DNA from 3 places in the Lysinibacillus sp. NPDC056185 genome. Region 3 is predicted to be linked to each of the others. Evidence: riboswitches for the same ligand, from Rfam matches in the RefSeq annotation. Region 3 holds a riboswitch; each other region holds the start of a gene.

Region 1 (7,875 bases), on a different contig from region 3:
AGCCGTACAATGAAATCAGGTCTGGTCAACCGTGACTTCGTACGAAAGGGGATCAGCGTAAAAAAGCGGCAAATCCATGCTCAACAGTTATTCCCTCTGTAATTTCCCCTAATTTTAATAATGTCTACTCAAAATGGGCATCATAATCCATAAATAACTTTAGTTTTAGAAAAATAAAAGAGAGATGCTATAAAATATTGAACAAAGTATTTCATATATAAAATATGTATGTTTTCTGGCAGATTTTATCGTGGTGATTATAGTTCCATTCCTCTAATATGAGGGGAGATGGAGGAATTCAATATGAATTTACATGAAGTACAGCGGTTTTTAGAACTTTATCAAGTAGAACAAAATGAATCAAAAACATGGCTAGACAATAAATTACAGCAAATTAAAATAGCAGGCGAATATATACCGACAACGGAAGAATTAATCTTTGGTGCGCGAGTAGCATGGCGCAATAGTAATAAGTGTATTGGTCGATTGTTTTGGCAATCGCTGCATGTTGTTGATGCCCGTGATATTTCAAAAGAAGAGGATATTTTCAACGCATTGCTTGAACATATTCAATATGCAACAAATGATGGAAAAATTCGTCCAACAATAACGATTTTTGCACCGGGGCGTGTACGTATATGGAATCATCAGCTAATCCGTTATGCTGGCTATGAAACGGAATCTGGAATCGTTGGTGATCTGCATTCTGTTGAGTTTACAAAAGTATGTGAGTCACTCGGCTGGCAAGGTAAGAGAACAGCATTTGACGTGCTTCCACTCGTTGTACAGGTGGATGGAAGGGAACCACAAGTGGTTACTATCCCTGACGAATATGTACTAGAGGTACCTATTCGTCATCCGGAATCTGCTCAAGTAGAGAAGCTAGGATTAAAATGGTATGCAGTGCCGATTATTTCAAGCATGCGCTTTCAAATGGCAGGTATTGATTTTGAGGCGGCCCCATTCAATGGTTGGTATATGGGTACAGAAATTGGAGCACGTAATTTAGCAGATCATGAGCGTTACAATATGTTGCCCGCTATAGCAGAAATTTTCAATCTTGATACAACTAAACAGGCTTCTCTATGGCGTGATCGCGCATTAGTTGAGCTAAATATTGCCGTTCTGCATTCCTTTAAAGAAGACGGTGTCAGCATAGTAGATCATCATACAGCTGCACAGCAATTTAAATTGTTTGAGGAAACAGAAGCAGCAGCGGATCGAAAGGTTACTGGCAATTGGACGTGGTTGATTCCACCTCTCTCACCAGCTACGACTCATATTTTCCATAAACCTTATGTTAATGTTTACAATACACCAAATTACTTTTATCAGAAACCACCTTATTAGTAGAGAAAGGCAGCACACTTTAAGATTGTGCAAATACAAAGCGACCCATGATCAATTATGCCGAGGCATAATTTAATCATGAGCCGCCCTTTTTAATTCACATATTCATTTTTAGAAGCCCTAAATGAACATATAAAGAGAATAAATGTTACGACAACAAATAACCAGCCGGTGATATTCCAACCACCGAATAAATCATGTAAATAACCAAATAAGATTGGACCGATTGCGGCTAATAAATATCCTAGTGATTGTGCAAATCCTGATAAATCAGCTGCCTCAAAAGCTGTACGGGTACGTAGTGTAAAGAACATCATCGCTAATGCGAATGAAGCGCCTCCGGCTAAGCCTAGTAGCACCATCCACAGTACAGCGAGGGTCGTCCATTCCATGACTACTCCGATAAAGCCAACTAAGTAAAATACTGTAAACATTAATACGAGAGGACGTTGAGATGTCATTTTACTAGCGATAATAGGAACAGCTAAAGCCATTGGAACTTGTGAAAATTGCATGATGGAAAACATCCAGCCTGCGCGATCTGCAGCTAATCCTTGTGATATATATATTTCAGGAATCCAAGCGGCAGTTGTGTAGAATAATAATGACTGAAATCCCATAGCCCCTGCTACTGCCCAAGTAACAGGTGATTTCCATAATGGTGTACGTTCTTTCGTAGTCTTATTAGTCGGTTCAGGCTTATTAAATTTCAACTGTGGAATCCAAATTACAATAGTTAACACCACAAGAACAAGTGAAATGGCCAGTGCACCTTGCCAACCAAGTGATGAATTGGCAACAGGATAGCTAATGCCAGCACCGAGTCCAGCCGTCAAATTCATCGACATTGTGAAAAATGCCATAAGTAAACCTACGTGAAAGGGAAATTTCAATTTAAGTAATCCTGGAATTAGTACATTACCAAATGAAATGGCTATACCAATTAGCATCGTACCAAATACGAGTAAACTAGTTGTGCCAAGGGAGCGTAGTACAATCCCTCCCCCTAAAAGAATAGTTGATAAAAATAATGTTAATTCTAGTCCAAATTTACGTGCGACAATTGGAGCGAATGGTGAAATGATTGCAAATGCTAGCAATGGGATCGTTGTTAGAAAGCCTGCTAGTATATTGGATATGCCGAGGTCTTCACGGATAAAGGAAATGATAGGTCCAACAACTGTTAGCGGCATCCGTAATGTCGAGGCAATACAAATTATTCCGATAACGAGCAATAAGGTTGTACCTTTCCAGTTAATTTTCCTGCTAGGATAAGTATCGGTATGTTCATGAGTAGTCAGATAAATCCCCCCTTGTTAGAACAAATTTGATTGAATCACTATACCACTTTATCACATTAATAAAAATAGTGGAAAATTCACAAAATATAGAATATTAATTGAGTTATTGAAATGCCATAGGTCGTATGTTAAACTAATACCCATCATAAATTTAATATTTAATGCCTCATGTTTGTAGTGAGGTAGAGGTCGCGGTATTTAAGAGTATGTTAATGGAAATGACAAGCATTAGAGAAATTAGCTGAAAGGAAATACTGCCGAAGTGTGAGGGGACTTGAAAACCTCATGCTGGGGCTGTCTCCGAAAGGAACAGAACTGTCACGTTTGAACAACGTGTTGAGCTATCATTTTGAAGGAACAGAGGATTTACTTAGCCATCACAGCAACGTTCATGTGATGGCATTTTTTTCGCCTCTTAAAAAAGGAAGGAAGCTATATCGTGAGTGAAATAAAAGTCAATCAGCTCGGTCATAAAGCACCGAAGCTGAAAAAAGAATTAAAAAGCCGTCATATTACAATGATTTCATTAGGCGGTACAATCGGTACTGGATTGTTTTTAGCTAGTGGAGGTGCCATTGCGCAAGCAGGCCCTGGCGGTGCACTACTCGCCTATGCATTAATCGGAATCATGGTGTATTTTTTAATGACGAGCTTAGGGGAAATGGCAGCTTATATGCCATCATCGGGCTCATTTAGTACGTATGCTACAAAATTTGTAGACCCAGCTCTAGGCTTTGCGCTTGGCTGGAACTACTGGTACAACTGGGCAATTACAATTGCGGCAGAAATTTCTGCTGTCTCATTAATTATGAAATATTGGTTCCCAGATAGCTCATCAGCACTTTGGACTGTTTTATTTATTGCTGTCGTTTTAACGTTCAATCTATTATCGGTAAAAAGCTATGGTGAAAGTGAATATTGGTTTGCCATGATAAAGGTTATAACTGTCATCATTTTTATTATTATCAGTTTCCTAATGATTTTTGGTATTTTAGGAGGAAACGCTCCGGTAGGCTTTACGAATTTCTTTATCAGTGATGGACCATTCCACGGTGGATTTCTTGCTACATTTGGTATTTTCTTAGCTGCTGGATTCTCGTTCCAAGGGACAGAGCTACTTGGAATAACAGCAGGTGAAACAGATGATCCTGGTAAAAATATTCCGAAAGCTGTTAAGTCTGTTTTCTGGAGAATTCTTTTATTCTATATTTTAGCGATCGGTGCAATTGGGCTGCTGATTCCATTTACAGACTCACGTTTGCTATCTGAAGATATCGCTGTTTCACCATTTACACTAGTGTTCGACCGTTTAGGAATTGCCTTTGCTGCTTCATTGATGAATGCTATCATTTTAACGGCAATGCTGTCAGCAGGGAATTCAGGGCTGTACGCATCTTCTCGTATGCTTTGGCAATTGGCAGTAGATGGACATGCACCGAAATTTTTCGCTAAACTAAGCCGTCGAGGTATTCCGATTTACGCATTACTGGCGACTTTAGCTGTAGGCTCCCTAGCATTTTTAGCTTCATTCTTTGGTGATGGTGTAGTCTATATGTGGCTTCTAAATGCCTCTGGGATGTCTGGCTTCATTGCTTGGCTAGGAATTGCATTTAGCCATTACCGTTTCCGTCGAGCATTCGAGGTACAGGGCTTAGATCCGAAATTGTTACCGTATAAAGCAAGGCTATTCCCATTCGGCCCGCTATTTGCCTTTACGGTTTGTATGATTGTTGTTATTGGACAAAACTACAATGCCTTTATGGGTAATACAATAGACTGGTATGGAGTCCTTGTCTCCTATATCGGTATTCCACTGTTCTTATTCTTATGGCTTGGCTATAAAATCAAGCATAAAACTAAAATGCTTCCATTAGAGCAATGTGATTTAAAAGTCGAACAATAAAAAATAAAACTGTCCTGTAAGTCATAGAAATTGACTTGCAGGGCAGTTTTTTTAGTTTAATAATAAATTTGTAATTCTAGACGTACAATCAAAATACTCCAAGTGAACGATTAATCTTTAAGGTTCAAAACCTCGTATCACCATAATTGCAATCATCGATCCGTAGATGACAAGAATAAGCAAAATGATGAGTAATCCTAAATATTTAGAAATACCTGTTTGTTTTGATCGAATTCCGGATACCCCAAAATAAACACTCGTTATCCACAGTAGAGCACCTAAATAAAAGTAAATACCAAAAATGCCGTTTTTACTTAATGAACTAGCATAAAACAATAACAATCCAATAATACAAAATATAATAGAAAAAAACCGTAATTCCTTCTAAAAGTCATTTCTCCAGCCCTTTCTAAATTATTTTGATTATTGCTAACAATATACCGATCAATACAGTATGTTACAAATCTGCATTTTAGGCTTCAGATAAAATTACTGGAGAGAATAAAAAGGGGACTTTAGTTTCTCGAATCGTCCCCACTTTTGGTGCACAACCTTAATATGGTAAAATGATAGATAAATAACACATCATCAAATTTTGGGTAGGACATTTGTTGAAACGTATACCATGCATATAAGTTGATTGGAGTGGTGGCTGGGCGACTCCTTGGGGATTAGCAATAGAGGAACGAAGGCTAAAACCATCACGTCCTGTGATAACGCCTTCGTGACCAACATCCTGCTGCTGACGCTTCGTTAGCACTACGCTTTCGCTGTTGCCCCAAGCGGTTCATCGGACGCCCCCAGGAAGCTCTGCTCTGCACGAAAGCGAAGCGTCAGCGGCAAATGTTTTATCTGTGCGAAAGCGAAGCGGCAGCAACAAAGCGCCCAGCTGGAACGGAAATCAACCCCTCTTTGTGGTGATGATCATAGTAATGACAAGTCATAAATATACTGCTTTATATTAGAAAGAGGTGCATGAAAGTGCAAAAGCATATTTTACTAGTAGAAGATGACGAAGCCATTCGTGAAATGGTAGAAAACTATTTAACGATGGAGGGGTTTCTTGTTACCTCTGCAGTAAATGGAGAAGAAGCATTACAAAACTGTTTAAACAACCCCTTTGATTTAGTGATCTTGGATATTATGATACCGAAACTTAATGGATTAGAAGTTTTAAAGATTATACGAGAGCAAGCATCACTTCCAATTATCATTATGTCAGCCAAGGATAGTGATGTTGATAAAGCATTAGGATTAGGATTAGGGGCAGATGATTATATCGCTAAGCCATTTTCGATGCTGGAATTTTCGGCACGTGTTAAAGCCGCAATTCGTAGAGCTACAAAATACTCCAGTCAAGTAGAGGAGAAGAAAGATATTGTAGAGATAGACAACTTATCGATCGACCTTGTTAATTTTTCAGTTGAGAAGAATGGACAACAAGTAAAGCTCACATCAAAGGAATTTGCTATCTTAAAATTATTCGTGACAAATCGTAATCGAGTTTTTACAAAGCAGCAAATTTATCAATTGATTTGGAATGATGCTTACTATGGGGATGAAAATATTATTAATGTACATATAAGAAGATTACGCGAAAAAATTGAAGACGATCCATCCAATCCTCTATATATTAAAACACTTTGGGGAATCGGCTATAAATTTGAAGGATAAACTGATGATTATATTACTATTACTAATGATTGTGTTACTCTTAGGTATTATTATTTTTCAGGTGAGAGCAAAAAAACAACAAAACGCTATGATTCAATACATGCATCAAAAACTGCAAGCAATCATTAACGAACAATCGAGCGAAAAGATTTTAGTGTCGACGGCTAATCAAGAATTACAGCAGCTACTAATTGCGATGAATGCGTTGCTAGACCACAACCAAAAAGTACTGGCGACACATCGAAAAATGGAAAGCTCTATGAAAAAGATGTTGGCCAATATTTCTCATGATCTTAAAACGCCTTTAACAGTTGTACTAGGTTATACGGAAATGCTGAAGCTTCATCACTCACTTAGTGAAGAGGAGCAGAGACGATTGCTCACTGGCGTCCATTCGAAAACATTGGAAGTATTGAAAATAATCCATACATTTTTTGACCTGGCAAAATTGGAGGCAGGAGATACAGACTATCCAATGACGAAAATTAATGTAAGTGAAATTTGCCGGAAAAATATTTTATCATTTTACGATATGATCACATCTATGGGCCTAGAGATCGATATAGCAATACCAGAGATATCCGCATATGCACGTGGCAATGAAGAAGCGTTAGATAGGGTTTTGAATAATTTACTGTCCAATGCAGTTGCCTATGGAGCGGCAGGAAAAATCATTGGGCTCACAGTAAGAAATGATGATACGAATATTTTTATTGATGTATGGGATCGTGGTAAGGGGATCGACGAATATCATATTGATAATGTTTTTGAAAGAATGTATACACTTGAGGATTCCAGAAATAAATCCTTCCAAGGGAGTGGCCTTGGCTTAACTATTACAAAACGCCTTGTAGAATTAATGGAGGGTTCCATCCAGCTTTCTAGTATCCCATATGAGAAGACCATTTTTACAGTTTCTTTAAAACGAATGACATACTGAGCAGCCATGCTTGTAGAGCTTTTTAAGTGCTTTACAAGCTTTTCTTCTGCGCTTAAGAAATTTGTAAGAATCAAGTAATAAATTAGAGAGTTTCATTTTTTATAATAAGGATAGCAAATTTAAAGGAGAGATCTACATGACATATATTGTGAAAACAAATCAGCTTACGAAGGTGTTTGAGGGGAAAGAAGTCGTTTCTGCTGTGACTATGCATGTGAAAAAGGGAGAGATATACGGTTTTTTAGGTCCTAATGGTGCCGGAAAAACGACAGTCATGAAAATGCTAACAAACCTTACGAAGCCAACGAGTGGAGATATTGAAATCTTTGGTGAAAAATTAATGGACCGCTCATTCGACGTGCTGAAAAGGATGGGAACGATTATTGAATACCCAATTTTTTATGAAGATTTAACTGCACAGGAGACGTTAGAGCTACATTGTGAATATATGGGCTATTATGACAAGAAAGAAATTTCCCATGTCCTAGATCTAGTGAAACTAACAAACACGGAGAAGAAACGTGTAAAAGACTTTTCTCTTGGGATGAAACAACGGTTGGGTATTGCGCGTGCAATTATTACTAAGCCGGAATTACTTATTTTAGACGAGCCGATTAATGGACTAGATCCAGTTGGCATTAAAGAGCTTCGAGAACTATTCAAGATGCTTTGTAAAGAGTATGGAATTACGATTATTATCTCTAGTC
Region 2 (7,875 bases), on a different contig from region 3:
ATTTGAATATAATCACGTAGTAGCAACAGAAGAACGTGATTGGATTCAAGCACAAATTGAAACAGGTTCATTTAAACAATCATTATCTTCTAATGAGAAAAAAGCTTTATTAGATCGTTTAACTCGTGTTGAGAACTTCGAGAAGTTTATTCATAAAACTTTTGTAGGTCAAAAGCGTTTCTCTGGTGAAGGTTTAGATACTCAAATCGTCCTATTCGATGAAATTTTGAAAACAGCTGAAACAAATAGCGTTGAAAATGTACGTATTGGTATGGCCCACCGTGGACGCTTAAATGTGTTAACACACATTTTAAATAAACCATACGATATGATGTTCTCTGACTTTGCACATGTTTCTAATGAATTATTTATCCCAGAAAACGGTCGCCTTGAAATTACTAAAGGCTGGACTGGTGATGTTAAGTATCACATGGGTGCTTCATATATGCGTGAATCTGGTATGAATGTTAAACTTGCTTACAACCCATCTCACTTAGAAGTTGGAAATCCTGTTGTTTTAGGTACTGCACGTGCAGCACAAGATGACACTTCTAAACCAGGGCAAGCTGTCCATAACCGTACAAAAGGATTAGGTATTCTTGTGCATGGTGACGCTGCGTTCCCAGGTCAAGGGATCGTAACAGAAGTATTAAACTTTGCAAAAACTGAAGGGTTCACTACTGGTGGTACAGTTCACATCATTGCTAATAACATGATTGGATTTACAACTGAACTACAAGACTCTCGTTCATCTGTTTACTCTTCTGACCCTGCAAAAGGTTATGAAGTACCAGTTGTGCATGTAAATGCAGATAGCCCTGAGTCTGTAACTTTAGTAGGTCGTTTCGCAGCTAGCTACCGTCAAAAATTCGGTAAAGATATCATCGTTGACCTTATCGGTTACCGTCGTCATGGTCACAATGAAACGGATGATCCAACTGTAACAAACCCTGAAACATATAAATTAGTTTCTATACATGAGCCAGTTCGTGGTTTATACGGCGCTCAATTAGCAGCTGAGGGTGTAGTTTCTGCTGATGAAGTTGCAGCATTAGATAAAGCTATCTATGCAGAAATGCAAGCAGCTTATGATCATGTAAAAGAAATGGCAGATAAAGATGAACACAAACATTTAGAAATGCCAGAAGAATTAAAAGTAGAATTCCCACAAATTGATACAGCAGTTGGTGCGGAACGTCTAGGAAAAATTAATGAAGAGCTTTTAGTGTTTGAAGAAAACTTTGAACCACAGAAAAAACTTGGCAAAATTTTAGAAAAACGCCGTGATGCATTTGCTTCTGCAAAAATCGACTGGGGTCATGCAGAAACTTTAGCTTATGCAACAATTATTCAAGATGGCACACCAGTACGTTTTACAGGTCAAGATGCACAACGTGGTACGTTCTCTCAACGTCACTTAGTGTTACATGACAAAAACAATGGTAATTTATTCACGCCACTTCACCATATTTCAGGTGCAAATGCATCATTTTCAGTACACAACTCTCCACTTACAGAAGCTGGGGTAGTGGGCTTTGAATATGGTTACAATTTAGAAAATGGCCATGTATTATCAGTTTGGGAAGCTCAATTTGGTGACTTTGCTAACATGGCACAAGTTATGTTTGATAACTTTATTTCAGGTGCACGTGCTAAATGGGGTCAAAAATCTGGTCTAGTTATTCTTTTACCACATGGTTATGAAGGTCAAGGTCCAGAACACTCTTCAAGCCGTATGGAACGTTACTTACAAATGTCAGCTGAAAATAACTGGTTCGTAGCAAACTGCTCAAACGCAGGTAACTACTACCACTTATTACGTCGTCAAGCAGCATTATTAGGTACAGAAGGCGTTCGCCCACTTGTAGTTGTATCACCTAAGTACTTACTTCGTCACCCATTAGCTGCAGCAAATGCTGATCAATTAGCAAATGGCTCATTCCAAGAAGTAATTGAACAACCAGGTCTAGGTTCAAAAACTGAAGCTGTAGAACGCATTGTATTAGGTTCAGGTAAAGTAATGATCGACATTGCAGACCGTATTAAAGATGGTGAAGGCTTCGATCACCTACACATTGCTCGTGTAGAACAACTTTACCCATTCCCAAAAGAGCAAGTTGCTGGTATTATTGCAAAGTATCCTAATGTTAAAGAAATCGTTTGGGTACAAGAAGAACCTAAAAACCAAGGTTCTTGGAATTATGCATTAGAAACATTACACGACCTTTCAGAAGGTAAAAAGCTACGTTATGTAGGCCGTCCTGCAATGAGCTCGACTTCTGAAGGTGATGCAGATTCTCATAAAGCAGCTCAAGCCGCACTTGTAGAAGAAGCAGTTGCTGAGCCTGTAAAGGTTAAATAATCACATATTAAATTTTTGAGAGCCGGGCTACTTGCTGAGGCAGTAGCCCTTTTATGTGCATAATGCACGTTAATTAAAGGAGGAAATGAAAGTGGCTGAAATTAAAGTCCCTGAATTAGCAGAATCGATTACAGAAGGTAGTATCGCACAATGGGTAAAAAAAGTGGGCGATCGCGTTGAAAAAGGTGAATTCATCGTTGAACTTGAAACAGACAAAGTAAACGCTGAAATCATTTCTGAAGAAGCGGGAGTTTTAACTCAAATTTTAGCTGAAGAAGGCGATACTGTACTTGTTGGTCAAGTAATCGCAGTAGTAGAAGCTGGCGAAGGTGCAGCACCTGCTCCAGCGGCACCAGTTGCAGCAGCAGTAGCACCAGCAGCAGCACCACAAGCGGCACCTGCTCCAGTTGCAGCAGCTCCAGTTGTAGAAGAAACTACTGGTGAGCGTGTAATCGCATCTCCAGCAGCTCGTAAACTTGCTCGTGAAAAAGGTATTGACCTTGCTGCTGTATCTCCAGTAGATCCACAAGGCCGTGTACGTGTACAAGACGTAGCAGCTCATGGTACAGCACCAGTAGCAGCACCAGTAGCAGCAGCACCTAAAGCAGTTGTAGCTGTAGATGATTCACGTGTAACAATTGAAAAAATGAGCCGTCGTCGCCAAACAATTGCAAAACGCTTACTTGAAGTAAAACAATCTACAGCAATGTTAACTACATTCAACGAAGTAGATATGACAAACGTTATGGCTTTACGCTCTCGTAAAAAAGACCAATTCTTCGAGTCAACTGGCTCTAAACTTGGTTTCATGTCATTCTTCACAAAAGCTGTAGTTGCAGCGCTTAAAAAATACCCATATGTGAACGCACAAATCAATGGTGATGAAATTCACTTAAACAACTTCTTTGATATCGGTGTAGCTGTATCAACAGAAGAAGGTTTAGTAGTACCGGTTGTACGTGACGCTGACCGCAAAAACTTTGCTGAAATTGAAGATTCAATTGCAGACCTAGCTAAAAAAGCACGCGACAAAAAATTAGGTTTATCTGATCTTCAAGGTGGCTCATTCACAATTACAAATGGTGGTGTATTCGGTTCATTAATGTCTACACCTATCATGAATGGTACACAAGCTGGTATCCTTGGTATGCATACTATCAAAAAACGTCCAGTTGAAGTGAATGGTGAAGTAGAAATTCGCCCAATGATGTACTTAGCTCTTTCTTATGACCACCGTATTATCGATGGTAAAGATTCTGTAGGCTTCCTTAAAACTGTTAAAGAACTACTTGAAAACCCAGAAGATTTATTATTAAATTCTTAATTCCTGAGTTTATTAAAACCTTGCAAACATTGTTTTGCAGGGTTTTTTCTTTTTATGGAGCAACTCTTAAGAAAGCGACGGAAAGAGAACGAAGCGATGGATAGAAGAGCTAAAGTGACGGAAAAAGTACTCGTATCGACGGAAAGAAAAGCTGAATCGACGGAAAGAATAGCCAAAGCGACGGTAAGAGAACGAATCGATGGATAGAAGAGCTAAAGTGACGGAAAAAGCATTCGTAGCGACGGATAGAAGTGCAGAATCGACGGAAAGAAGAGCCAGAGCGACGGAAAGAAAACCAAGCGACGGAAAGAAGAGCCAAAATGACAGATAAAGTATTCATAGCGACGGATAGAAGAGCTGAATCGACGGAAAGAAAAGCCAGAGCGACGGTAAGAAAACGAAGCGATGGATAGAAGAGCTAAAGTGACGGATAAAGTACTCGTAGCGACGGATAGAAAAGCTGAATCGACAGAAAGAAAAGCCAGAGCGACGGAAAGAAAACGAAGCGACGGATAAAAGAGCAAAAGTGACGGATAAAGTACTCGTAGCGACGGATAGAAAAGCTGAATCGACGGAAAGAAAAGCCAGAGCGATGGAAAGGGAACGAATCGACGGATAGAAGAGCTAAAGTGACGGAAAAAGTATTCGTAGCAATACGGATTTTCCAAAGAATCGGCTTTTCATTTACATTATTATAACTGCATCCAAGTATATAAATTGGGTAAAGTTCGTATAAAGAAGCATAGGCGACTTTACGGATTCTTTCGGCAAAGCGGCAGTCTTAATTATTTTCAACTTTGCAAAAGTGTATATAAGGCATTAAAAGGATAAAAAACCCTAATATTGTAATTAGTCAGAAAAGTAATAAAATTATCTTGACGAACACATTAGCTTTATAGTAGTATCTTAATATCAATTAAATATACAAACCTCACATTTATCCTATTGTGAGGTAGAGGCGCGGTATTTATTAGTTCATTGTTGAGTACAAGCAAACGAAGACGCAATGGAGAAGGAACTATCGCCGAAGTATAGAAGGAGCTCGTACTTTTATGCTGGGTCTGCAGTGAATAAGTGCAGGACTGTCCTAGTAAATTATTTTCCAGGTTTATTAGGTTGTGCTATCTCGGAATGATGGAATTATAGTGAGGATTTGGGCAACTGTTAAAAAAGTAAGACCTAAGTTCAGTACTTAGGTCTTTTTTGGTACAGTTGTCTTATTTTTTACAGAAAAGGGGAGATTTACATGAAAAGAAAATGGTTGGTATTAATGTTGACCGTCATGACTGCAATTTTGCTAGCAGCTTGTGGTGCTGGTGACAAAAAGGCTACGACGTCATCTAGTAATGACGGTAACAAGACGAGTACGGAAGAAGGCGGCGGCCAATTCCGTATTGGGATGGAAGCAGGTTATGCTCCGTTTAACTGGACACAGCAGGGTGATGCAAATGGCGCAGTAAAAATTGCGGATAATGCAGAATATGCGGGTGGTTATGATGTGCAAATGGCGAAAAAAATCGCTGAAGGCTTAGGAAAAGAATTAGTTATCGTAAAATTGGAATGGGATGGCTTAGTACCAGCACTACAGTCCAATAAAATCGATGCAATCATTGCTGGTATGTCACCTACTAAAGAGCGTAAGCAAACAGTTGACTTCACTGAAAACTACTATACATCTGATTTTGTTATGGTCATTAAAAAAGGCAGCAAATATGAAAAAGCAACTTCTATCCAAGATTTCTCTGGTGCTAAAATTACATCACAATTAAATACATCTAACTACAATGTCATCGATCAAATCAAAGATGTAAAAAAACAAACTGCAATGGATAACTTCCCAGCAATGCGCGTTGCATTAGAAGCTGGAAAAATTGACGGCTATGTAGCTGAACGTCCAGAAGGTATTTCCGCTGCTGCTGCAAATGATAAGTTCGCGTATGTGAAGTTTGAAAAAGGCTTCAAAACAGATATTTCAAATACATCCATTGCAGTTGGTTTACGTAAAGGCGATGCAAATCTTGAAAAAATCAATGAGATCTTAAAAGGTATTTCTGAAGATGATCGCCAAAAAATTATGGAAGAAGCCATTCACCAACAACCAGCAGCACAATAACATGATGGCACGGGCTATCTGCTAGTCCGTGCCATCTCATTACAATTTATAATCTTTCTAAATAATAATAATGTCTGAGCTAAAAGTTTCATAAAATAAAAGAAACAAAGGCTCCATCCAAGACAGGATACTGTAACGAACAAGCAACACGACGTTGTTAGGAGGAACATCATGAGTTTTGATTGGATTATTTCTATTGTTGAGAACAACTGGCAAATGTTTTTACGAGGTGCGTATTATACATTACTTATTTCTATTAGTAGTACAATTATTGGTGCACTTATCGGATTTTTCATCGGAATTATGCATACCATTAAGGTTCGTAAAAAAGGTGTAAAGTTCTATAGCTTAAAGCTCATTAATTTTATACTAACATGCTATGTCGAATTTTTCCGTGGTACACCAATGATTGTACAAGCAATGGTTGTATTTTTCGGATTAGATATTGCATTTGGCATTGATATGCACTTTATTACGGCAGGTATTTTAGTTGTTTCATTAAACACAGGTGCTTATATGACTGAAATTGTTCGCGGTGGTATTGTATCCATTGATAAAGGGCAGTACGAGGCTGCATCGGCAATTGGTATGAACCATTTTCAAATTATGCTACATGTTGTATTACCACAAGTTGCGCGAAATATATTGCCTGCAACAGGTAACCAATTAATTATGAATATTAAAGATACAGCAGTATTAAATGTTATCGGGGTTACGGAATTGTTCTTCCAAACAAAATCGATCGCGGGTAATAACTTCCGCTATTTTGAATCCTTCTTTATAGCTTGTGTCCTTTATTTCATCATGACATTCACAGCATCGAGAATCTTACTGTATATTGAAAAACGACTGGACGGACCAGATGCCTACCAAAAAGAACAGAAAGAAGCAGTATAGGGGGACGAACAAGTGACAATTATTAAAATAGAGCATTTAAGTAAATCATTTGGTCGTAACCAAGTGTTAAAGGATGTAAATTTCCAAGTAGAAAAAGGTGAGGTTGTCTGCTTAATCGGTTCTTCTGGATCAGGTAAATCAACATTACTACGCTGCATTAATTTACTGGAAACACCAAGTGGTGGTCAAATTATTTACAAAGGTGAAAACATTTTAGATGAAAAGCATAATATCCAAGAATACCGTACACATTTAGGTATGGTATTCCAGCAATTTAACTTATTCAACAATCATAATGTGCTAAAAAACTGTACAGTTGGTCAAATGAAAGTATTAAAGCGTTCAAAGGCAGAAGCCGACGAAGTTGCTTTAAAATATTTGCAGATTGTTGGTATGGATCAATACGTCAATGCCAAGCCACGACAACTATCTGGCGGTCAAAAACAGCGTGTAGCGATTGCACGAGCATTGTCAATGAGCCCAGATGTAATGCTGTTTGATGAACCGACGTCAGCACTGGATCCAGAGATGGTCGGTGAAGTGTTGAAGGTAATGCGCCAGCTTGCGGATGCTGGGAATACGATGTTAATTGTTACACATGAAATGGAATTTGCCAAAGAAGTAGCGGATCGCGTCGTATTTATGGATAAAGGTGTAATTGTAGAGGAAGGACCACCATCACAGGTATTAGTAAATCCTCAGAATGAACGGACAAAAGAGTTTTTAAAACGAACATTAAAATAACGTTCGATTACAATAACAAAAAAAGTGAGTCCAAATTAATGGGCTCACTTATTTTCTAGAATTCCATTCTGCGTATAAAATAAAGCAAATTGCAAATGCAACGGCTAGGATAAAAAACCATTGCGGTACACTACCAAAGCTCATAGTAACACCTCGAAGTAAAAATTTTTATTATGGATATGGTAAAAAAAAACGATAGTTATGGAGAAAATATGATCTTCTATGGTTTTTTTCTCCACAAAAGTTCAAAAATATTATAAAATAAGCAGTAGACATTAGCTTCGTGCTAGTAAAGAGAGGTAGAGAGATTATGTTACATTTAAAATGGAAAGATGCTCCAACAGTACGCACAGTTACTTGTAAGCATACTAATGCATCAAAATATTTAGTTTCAAACGTATTAACAGTAGGGAAACAATATGATGTGAAAAATGA
Region 3 (7,875 bases):
CGATCCTCGGGCAAAAGTGGAGGAGCACTTACTTTTGCTTCGGGCTCTCCAGCGCTTGTCGGATGTAAACGAGCACTTTAGCGCATTTGTTGATTTTAGGAGGTAAGGAAATGGAAAATGATAATCAGAAATTACAGAGAACGATGACCTCACGGCATATTACGATGATGGCTTTAGGTGGTGCCATTGGTGCAGGGTTGTTTAAGGGAAGTAGTACAGCCATTGATATGGCAGGACCATCAGTACTTATTGCGTACTTAATTGGTGGGATTATTCTGCTATTTGTTATGCAAGGTTTAGCAGAAATGGCAGTCCGCAATAGCGAAGCGAGAACATTTAGAGATTTAGTGCAAGCCGTTTTAGGAAAGTATCCAGCTTATTTCCTAGATTGGATTTATTGGAAAATGTGGGTGTTAAATATTGCGGCGGAATCTATAGTGGCGGCCATTTTTATTCAGTATTGGTTGCCAGATTATCCAATTTGGATACTTGCATTATCTGTTTCGGTGTTAGTTACAGCCATTAACTTGTTATCGGTGAAAGTTTTTGCTGAAACTGAGTATTGGCTGGCGTTAATAAAAATTACCGTTATTGTGGTGTTCATCATAGCGGGACTAATTTTATTGCTTGTTACTTTTGGTAATCATACAGCTGTTGGTTTTTCAAATTTAACGGAGCATGGTGGTTTCTTCCCGAACGGATCAATGGGGTTGATTGCTGCAATGCTTGTAGTTATTTATTCTTATGGTGGTACTGAAATTATTGGTATTACATTAGCGGAAACGAAAAATCCAGAGAAAGTAGTGCCAAAAGCTGTTCGCAGTACATTAGTACGTATCGTGACTTTTTATTTAATTCCTTTCTTTATTATCGTTAGTTTGATTCCTTGGAATGAAGTAAACGGGGTGCCAGAAAGTCCGTTTGTAATGGTTTTTAAAATGATTGGGATTCCTGGTGCTGACCATATTATGAACGCTGTTGTTCTACTTGCTATTATTTCATCAATGAACTCGGGACTTTATGGTTCATCACGTGTTCTGTATACACAAGCTGTGGACGGGCGTGTACCTAAAATCTTTGCCCATTTATCAAAAAGAAAAGTTCCGGTATATGCCATATTAGCGTGTACGTTAGCTTTATATATGGCTGTAATATTTTCTTTATTTGCGGGAAGCAAAACTTTTGATTTCTTAATGGGTTCACTTGGATATACCGTGTTATTTATTTGGTTAATTATTGCGATTGCACATCTGAAATCGCGTAAAAAACAGCCGGAAAAAACAAGTACCTATGCAGTAAAATTGTTCCCTTATACAACTTGGATCGCTATTATTGCGTTAAGTGCAATCCTGATTGGTATTATTTTTACAACATCTATTATCGTAACAGGTATTACATTAGCTATTTATCTCTTTATTACGTTAACGTATGTCTTTAAAGGTCGTTTTCAAGAGAATGAGGCTTAATAACAAAATCAACTAATGCCTTTTCCGACCTTATTTTTCATAAATTTTGCATACTAGGCAGATTGTTCGCTCAAGAGAATTTATCCATGCTATACTACAAACATAGTAAGTTTAAGGAGGATTTCAAATGGCAATTGTACATGCAACAGATGCAACTTTCCAAGACGATATTAAAGAAGGTTTAGTACTAGTAGACTTTTGGGCTGCTTGGTGCGGACCATGTAAAATGATTGGACCAGTTCTTGAAGAAATGGATGCTGCAGGTAGTGCGGCTAAAATTGTAAAAGTAGATGTAGATAACAACCAAGGTACTGCAGCGCAATACCAAATTATGTCTATCCCATCATTACTTTTATTCAAAGACGGTGAATTAGTAGATAAAACTGTTGGTTTCCAACCAAAAGAAGCGTTAGAAGCATTTATCGCAAAACATGCTTAATTTGTAAGAAAAAAAGAGTCAAGCCATCAATATGATGTGCTTGGCTTTTTTTCGTTATATAATATAGAGGAAAAGCGAACGTTATATTTGAGAATAGACAAATCTTTATTTGCTTTTTTAGAAAAAGGGGGCAGGTAGGCGATGAATGATTTAATTAAACGAAAGCTTGAAATTTTACCAGATCAGCCTGGCTGCTATTTGATGAAAGATCGACAAGGAACTATTATTTATGTCGGGAAGGCAAAAGTGCTGAAAAATCGAGTACGCTCGTATTTTACTGGTACGCATGAAGGGAAAACACAGAGACTTGTAAGCGAAATAGAAGACTTTGAGTACATTGTGACATCTTCCAATATTGAAGCTTTAATTTTAGAGCTTAATCTTATAAAACTACATGATCCGAAGTACAATATTATGCTAACGGATGATAAAACGTATCCGTATTTAAAAATTACAAATGAGAAACATCCACGTCTTATTACAACACGAAAAGTGAAAAAGGATAAGGCGAAATATTTTGGGCCATATCCGAATGCGTATGCAGCAAGTGAGACAAAAAAGTTGCTAGATCGTTTGTATCCTCTGCGAAAATGTGTACAACTCCCTACCAAGGTTTGCTTGTATTATCACATGGGGCAATGTCTAGCCCCTTGTGTGAAGGATATTGAAGCTGACATTTACCATGAGATGATTGAGGATATGACAAAATTTTTAAATGGTGGGGTTGAGGAAGTCAAAAAGGAGCTAGAAGTAAAAATGCTAGCGGCCGCAGAAAATTTAGAGTTTGAGCGTGCAAAAGAATTTCGCGATCAAATTGCACATATCGATACAGTCATGCAAAAGCAAAAAATCGTATCAAGTGATACAACGAATCGTGATGTATTTGGCTATGCCGTCGAGAAGGGTTGGATGTGTGTTCAAGTTTTCTTTGTTCGTCAAGGAAAGCTTATAGAGCGAGATGTCTCGATTTTCCCGGTTTATCAAGAGGCAGAAGAGGAATTTTTAACGTTTGTTGGACGATTTTACGAGAAGCTAGAGCACATTAAACCTAAGGAGATTTTTATCCCACAATCTATTGATGCAGATATTTTAACGGAATTACTAGAAGTTAAGGTACTGACACCAAAACGTGGGCAAAAAAAAGAGCTAGTTGAATTAGCGACGAAAAATGCTGAAATTGCTGTAGCAGCAAAGTTCCAACTTATTGAACGTCAGGAAGAGCGCACAATAGGAGCGTGTGAGGCGCTCGGTGAAGCGATGGGCATTTCTACGCCGTTACGGATTGAAGCCTTCGATAATAGTCATATGCATGGGACAGATGCTGTATCTGCAATGGTTGTATTTATCGATGGAAAACCTGCGAAGAAGGAGTATCGAAAATACAAAACACGTACCGCCGCCAAGCACGATGATTACGGGGCAATGCAAGAAGTAATACGTCGTCGATACACACGTGTATTAAAAGATGGTCTACCTTTACCGGATTTAGTACTAATAGATGGTGGGAAGGGGCAAATGGAAGTCGCGCGTGAAGTATTAGAGGATGAGCTCGGCCTTGTCATTCCAATTGCCGGATTAGCAAAAGATGAAAAGCACAATACGTCACAGCTTCTATTTGGTGATCCACCAGAAGTTATTGCGTTAAAACGTACAAGTGATGGATTCTACTTATTACAACGAATTCAGGATGAAGTACACCGCTTTGCTATAACCTTCTTACGACAGCAGCATGAGAAACACGCTATACAATCTGTCCTCGATAATATAGAGGGAATTGGTCCGAAGCGAAAACAACAATTACTCAAGCATTTTGGCTCTGTCAAAAAAATTCGTGAGGCAAGTATGCAGGCATTACAGGAAGCCGGGATGCCTGCTAATCTTGCTAGCAATATTCATGCTTATTTTCATTCAGCAGAAGACTCTCACCTCTAAAGGTAGTGAGATGAATGCAGATGGAATTCCTTTTCAGTGGATGTACAAACACCTACTGAATGAAAATGAAGCCTTCGGACGCATTGTTTATCTGCGCGAAAGCGAAGCGTCAGCGGCAAATGTCTTCTGCGCGAAAGCGAAGCGTCAGCGGCAATTACGCCAAGGCGAAATTGATTTTCGACAAGACACATTGTCAAAGGATTGGACGTATGCTAAGGTTGTATATAACATTGCTCTTCAATAAAGCGATGTTATATACGGCGCCTTAGTTTTTTTAGTAGTTTCTACTTATTGAATTGGAAATTTCTTCACTAAGGTTCAATTAAATACGATCACTATTTAGTGATGATAGAGGTGCAAGGTTCAAGAGTAGTACATGCGAGGACGAACAAGTCCAGTGAAAATGTATGAAAGGGGAACTTGCCGAAGTGGAGCATCGTTGTTTCCGATGCTGTGCTGGTTTTACATTTAAGAGATGTAAGACTGTCGATTCTAAACGTTTCGGAGAGCTATCACACATGCGCAAGTTACTTTATTGTACATGTTATAGGCAGCTTTCACGTTATGTGAGGAGCTGCCTTTTTAGTTTTCCGAAACAACATTTTTTCAAGTCTGTTACTTTTACCTAAGAGGTGAAGGGGTGCTATTTGCTTTTGTGGTGTTATTTTGTGAAAAGCTGCAAAAGCATAGCTACTTTATAATCAGTAAAATGATTGAATACGAAGGAGAATGATAAAGATGGCGAGAGTTGTGATGAAATTTGGTGGTGCTGCATTAGCATCAACAGAGCACATTCAAAATGTTGCGCAAAAGGCGATTGCAGAAAAGGAAAGAGGTTTTGATGTTGTCGTTGTCACTACAGCTATGAGGAGTATATCTAAAGAATTAACAAAGATGGTTCGTGATTTATCAGACAATGCATCTAAGCGTGAACTAGACGCATTACTTTCAACAAGCTCACAACTTACTAGTACATTAGTGGCAATTGCTTTACAGGAGGAAGGATATGATGCTGTGTCATTAACGGGCTGGCAGGCAGGCATTGAAACTGATGCTATGTATAGCAATGCCCGTATTGATGGGATGGATGCTAGACGAATAGAAGAGCATTTTGTACAGGGGAAAATCGTAGTCGTTGCTGGGGAACAGGGTATCGATAATTTACGGAATATTACGACGTTAGGTAAAGGTGGGGCGGAAACGACGGCTATAGCCATTGCAGCAAAATTGAAGGCGAAGCGGGTAGATATTTACACGAATGTGGATGGAGTCTATACAGCTGATCCAAGTCATGTTGCTGGGGCACAAAAGCTAAAAGAAATTTCCTATGATGAGATGCTAGAGCTATCAAACTTAGGGTCACAAATTTTACACCCGCGAGCTGTAGAGTTAGCAAAGAAGTTTCAAATCCCGGTTATCATTAGGTCGAGCGAAATAGATACAGTAGGTACTTTATTGAAGGAGGAAGTTGAAATGGAAAAAAATTTAATTGTACGAGGTGTTGCCTATGAGTCAGACGTTATTCGCTTAACGATTGGTTATGATGCTTATTCTAATGCTTCGTTAGCAGATATGTTCACAATACTTGCGGAAAATCGTATAAACGTCGATATAATCGTACAAGCAATAATTGATGGCTTAAAGCCGACTGTATCATTTACCATTTTAAAAGAGGAGTTCGCTGAAGCATTACGTGTACTAGAAGATAGTAAAGTATCACTAGGATTTAGTTTTGCAGATTTTGAAATTGGTTTAGCGAAAGTTTCCATTATTGGATCTGGTATGGCGTCTAATCCAGGGGTGGCTGCCCGAATGTTTGATCGTCTACGTCGTGAAGATATCCCTGTAAAAATGGTAAGTACTTCTGAAATAAAAGTGTCTGTCGTTGTACCTCAGGACGAAATGATTCGTGCAGCAAATGCATTACATGATGAATTTAATTTATTTCAGGAAATGTCTTTTGTACAGAAAGCGTAGCGACAACTGAGTGATCAACTTCGTGCCGCTGACGCTACGCTTTCGCGCAAAAAACATCAGTTGCTGACGCTACGTTGCACTACGCTTTCGCACAAAAACATTTGTTGGCCTAATGCCTTCGGACGCAATTTAAAAGAGTCAAAGATGGATAGAGCACCCAAAGTCAAATTCGTGGATAGAGCCACCAAAATCGTGGATAGAGCATTCAACTTCGTGGATAGAACCACCAAATTTGTGGATAGAGCACTCAAAGTCGAATAGAACCACCAAAGTCGTGGATAGAGCACTCAAATTCGTGGATAGAACCACCAAAATCGTGGATAGAGCACTCAAATTCGTGGATAGAACCACCAAATTCGTGGATAGAGCACTCAAAGTCGAATAGAACCACCAAAGTAGTGGATAGAGCACTCAAATTCGTGGATAGAACAGCCAAAGCGACGGAAAGAAGGGCATAATTGATTTTAGAACAAGCACTTTTCATATAATGTTGAAGAGGATGTGTCAGTAAAAGGCACATCTTTTTTTGTTCACATCAATTTAATACTTTATCTAATTCTATTGTTATATAATAAAATATGACATGTTTTACCAAAGGGAAGGTGGAAGTTTGTATGGGGTTATTTGGTTTATTTCAAAAGCCAATGGATGAAAGCGTTGAGAGGCACAACGATATAGAAATACAAATATTAAAAAAACGAATTTTGGAATTGGAACTTGAGCAGGAAAGTATTGATGTGAAAAATGCGATTTTAGACTTTGTACTAGCGCATATGGAGTTAATTAATTTTCAAACGGCTTTAAAGGTTCAAAATGTCTCTACGAGTGTAGGGGATATTTCAGCAATGAGTGAAGAAATGTCGTCAAATACAGAGGAGGTGCTTGCGGTTGAGCAAAATGTTAATGCAAACATTCAAGAAATAAAACAGCATTCATTACTACTTGTAGAAGAAATGGAATCATCCATTTCAAAAGGTGAAATGGTTCAGGAGCTGTTGACCAAAGGAGCAAATTCAACAGAGCAACTGAATGATGAAATGACTAAAATGGATGATATCAGTAAAGGTGTAACCGGGATTGCCGATCAAACGCAACTACTATCTTTAAATGCCTCTATTGAAGCCGCACGTGCTGGTGAGCATGGAAAAGGCTTTAATGTTGTCGCGATGGAGGTAGGGAATTTAGCCAACAGCTCGAAAGGTTCATTGCAAGAAATGACAAAGATTCGCTCAGTCATTGATAAGAAATTACATAATACAATAACAAATATTAAAGAAGTCGAACATTATTTAACTGACTTTATAAGTGTCATGAAGGACAATATTGCTAATCTGACTGTAACAAGTAGAAATATTGAAGAAGCAGCACATGGTATTCATCAAATAACAGTTGCATCAGAAGAAAATGTAATAGCTGCAGGTCGTTTAGCGGAAACGACGACGGAATTATCACATTCTAGTGACTTCTCGGATATAATACAAAATCAAGTATCTGAAATGTTAAAAGCTATTGCACCGACAATCAGAAAACCATCAGAGCAAACGGTAGTTAGCCAATTGGCAGCAAGGTTAATGGATCATGCTAGCTTTTTACGAAATGCTATTCAAAAGGCTGGTCAGAAAGAAACGATAAAAACGTATCATCAATGTATGTTTGGAAAATGGTATTACGGACATTTTGAGGAATATCAGAACTTACCAGAATATCGTCATATTGAACAACCACATGAATTAGTACATATGGCCGCACAAAAATTAGTGAATGAACTGTCAATTAATAACATAGAAGAAATGATTCAACACTCACTTAATATTTTGGAGGCATTTATTGGGTTAATAGATGTACTTTTAAAAGAAAGACGTGCACAACTATAAATTAGAAAAATGATTCGTAAACATAAACGAGGGGGTGATTTCCGTTCCGGCTAGGCGCTTTGTAGCTGTCGCTTTGCTTTCGCGCAGAGCAGAGCTTCCTGGGGGCGTCCGATGAGCCGCTTCACTCGCTATGCTCGCTCCAGGGTCTCGGGCCAACACGATGTTGGTCACGAAGGCGTTATCACAG

The links. Region 3 has a riboswitch for lysine ahead of ACMZ42_RS14475 (aspartate kinase). Riboswitches for the same ligand answer to the same signal wherever they lie in the genome.
Positions count from the first base shown of each region.
Region 1: linked by a shared signal. The riboswitch ahead of ACMZ42_RS12530 (amino acid permease) and the one ahead of ACMZ42_RS14475 (aspartate kinase) in region 3 are both predicted to bind lysine.
Region 2: linked by a shared signal. The riboswitch ahead of ACMZ42_RS02620 (transporter substrate-binding domain-containing protein) and the one ahead of ACMZ42_RS14475 (aspartate kinase) in region 3 are both predicted to bind lysine.

Region 1 covers NZ_JBLLLQ010000010.1:138,455-146,329, reverse strand. Annotated here, with positions in the region: gene ACMZ42_RS12540 (nitric oxide synthase oxygenase) at 304-1,350, shown strand; gene ACMZ42_RS12535 (CynX/NimT family MFS transporter) at 1,443-2,651, opposite strand; lysine riboswitch at 2,827-3,003, shown strand; gene ACMZ42_RS12530 (amino acid permease) at 3,091-4,554, shown strand; gene ACMZ42_RS12525 (response regulator transcription factor) at 5,536-6,228, shown strand; gene ACMZ42_RS12520 (sensor histidine kinase) at 6,233-7,168, shown strand; gene ACMZ42_RS12515 (ABC transporter ATP-binding protein) at 7,305-7,875, shown strand, end outside.
Region 2 covers NZ_JBLLLQ010000002.1:28,988-36,862, forward strand. Annotated here, with positions in the region: gene ACMZ42_RS02605 (2-oxoglutarate dehydrogenase E1 component) at 1-2,362, shown strand, start outside; gene odhB (2-oxoglutarate dehydrogenase complex dihydrolipoyllysine-residue succinyltransferase) at 2,454-3,686, shown strand; gene ACMZ42_RS02615 (hypothetical protein) at 3,899-4,354, opposite strand; lysine riboswitch at 4,632-4,818, shown strand; gene ACMZ42_RS02620 (transporter substrate-binding domain-containing protein) at 4,933-5,799, shown strand; gene ACMZ42_RS02625 (amino acid ABC transporter permease) at 5,971-6,696, shown strand; gene ACMZ42_RS02630 (amino acid ABC transporter ATP-binding protein) at 6,709-7,440, shown strand; gene ACMZ42_RS02635 (DUF6501 family protein) at 7,751-7,875, shown strand, end outside.
Region 3 covers NZ_JBLLLQ010000014.1:10,901-18,775, reverse strand. Annotated here, with positions in the region: gene ACMZ42_RS14495 (amino acid permease) at 111-1,466, shown strand; gene trxA (thioredoxin) at 1,594-1,905, shown strand; gene uvrC (excinuclease ABC subunit UvrC) at 2,047-3,837, shown strand; gene ACMZ42_RS14480 (hypothetical protein) at 3,848-4,081, shown strand; lysine riboswitch at 4,179-4,357, shown strand; gene ACMZ42_RS14475 (aspartate kinase) at 4,576-5,814, shown strand; gene ACMZ42_RS14470 (hypothetical protein) at 6,062-6,334, opposite strand; gene ACMZ42_RS14465 (methyl-accepting chemotaxis protein) at 6,429-7,688, shown strand.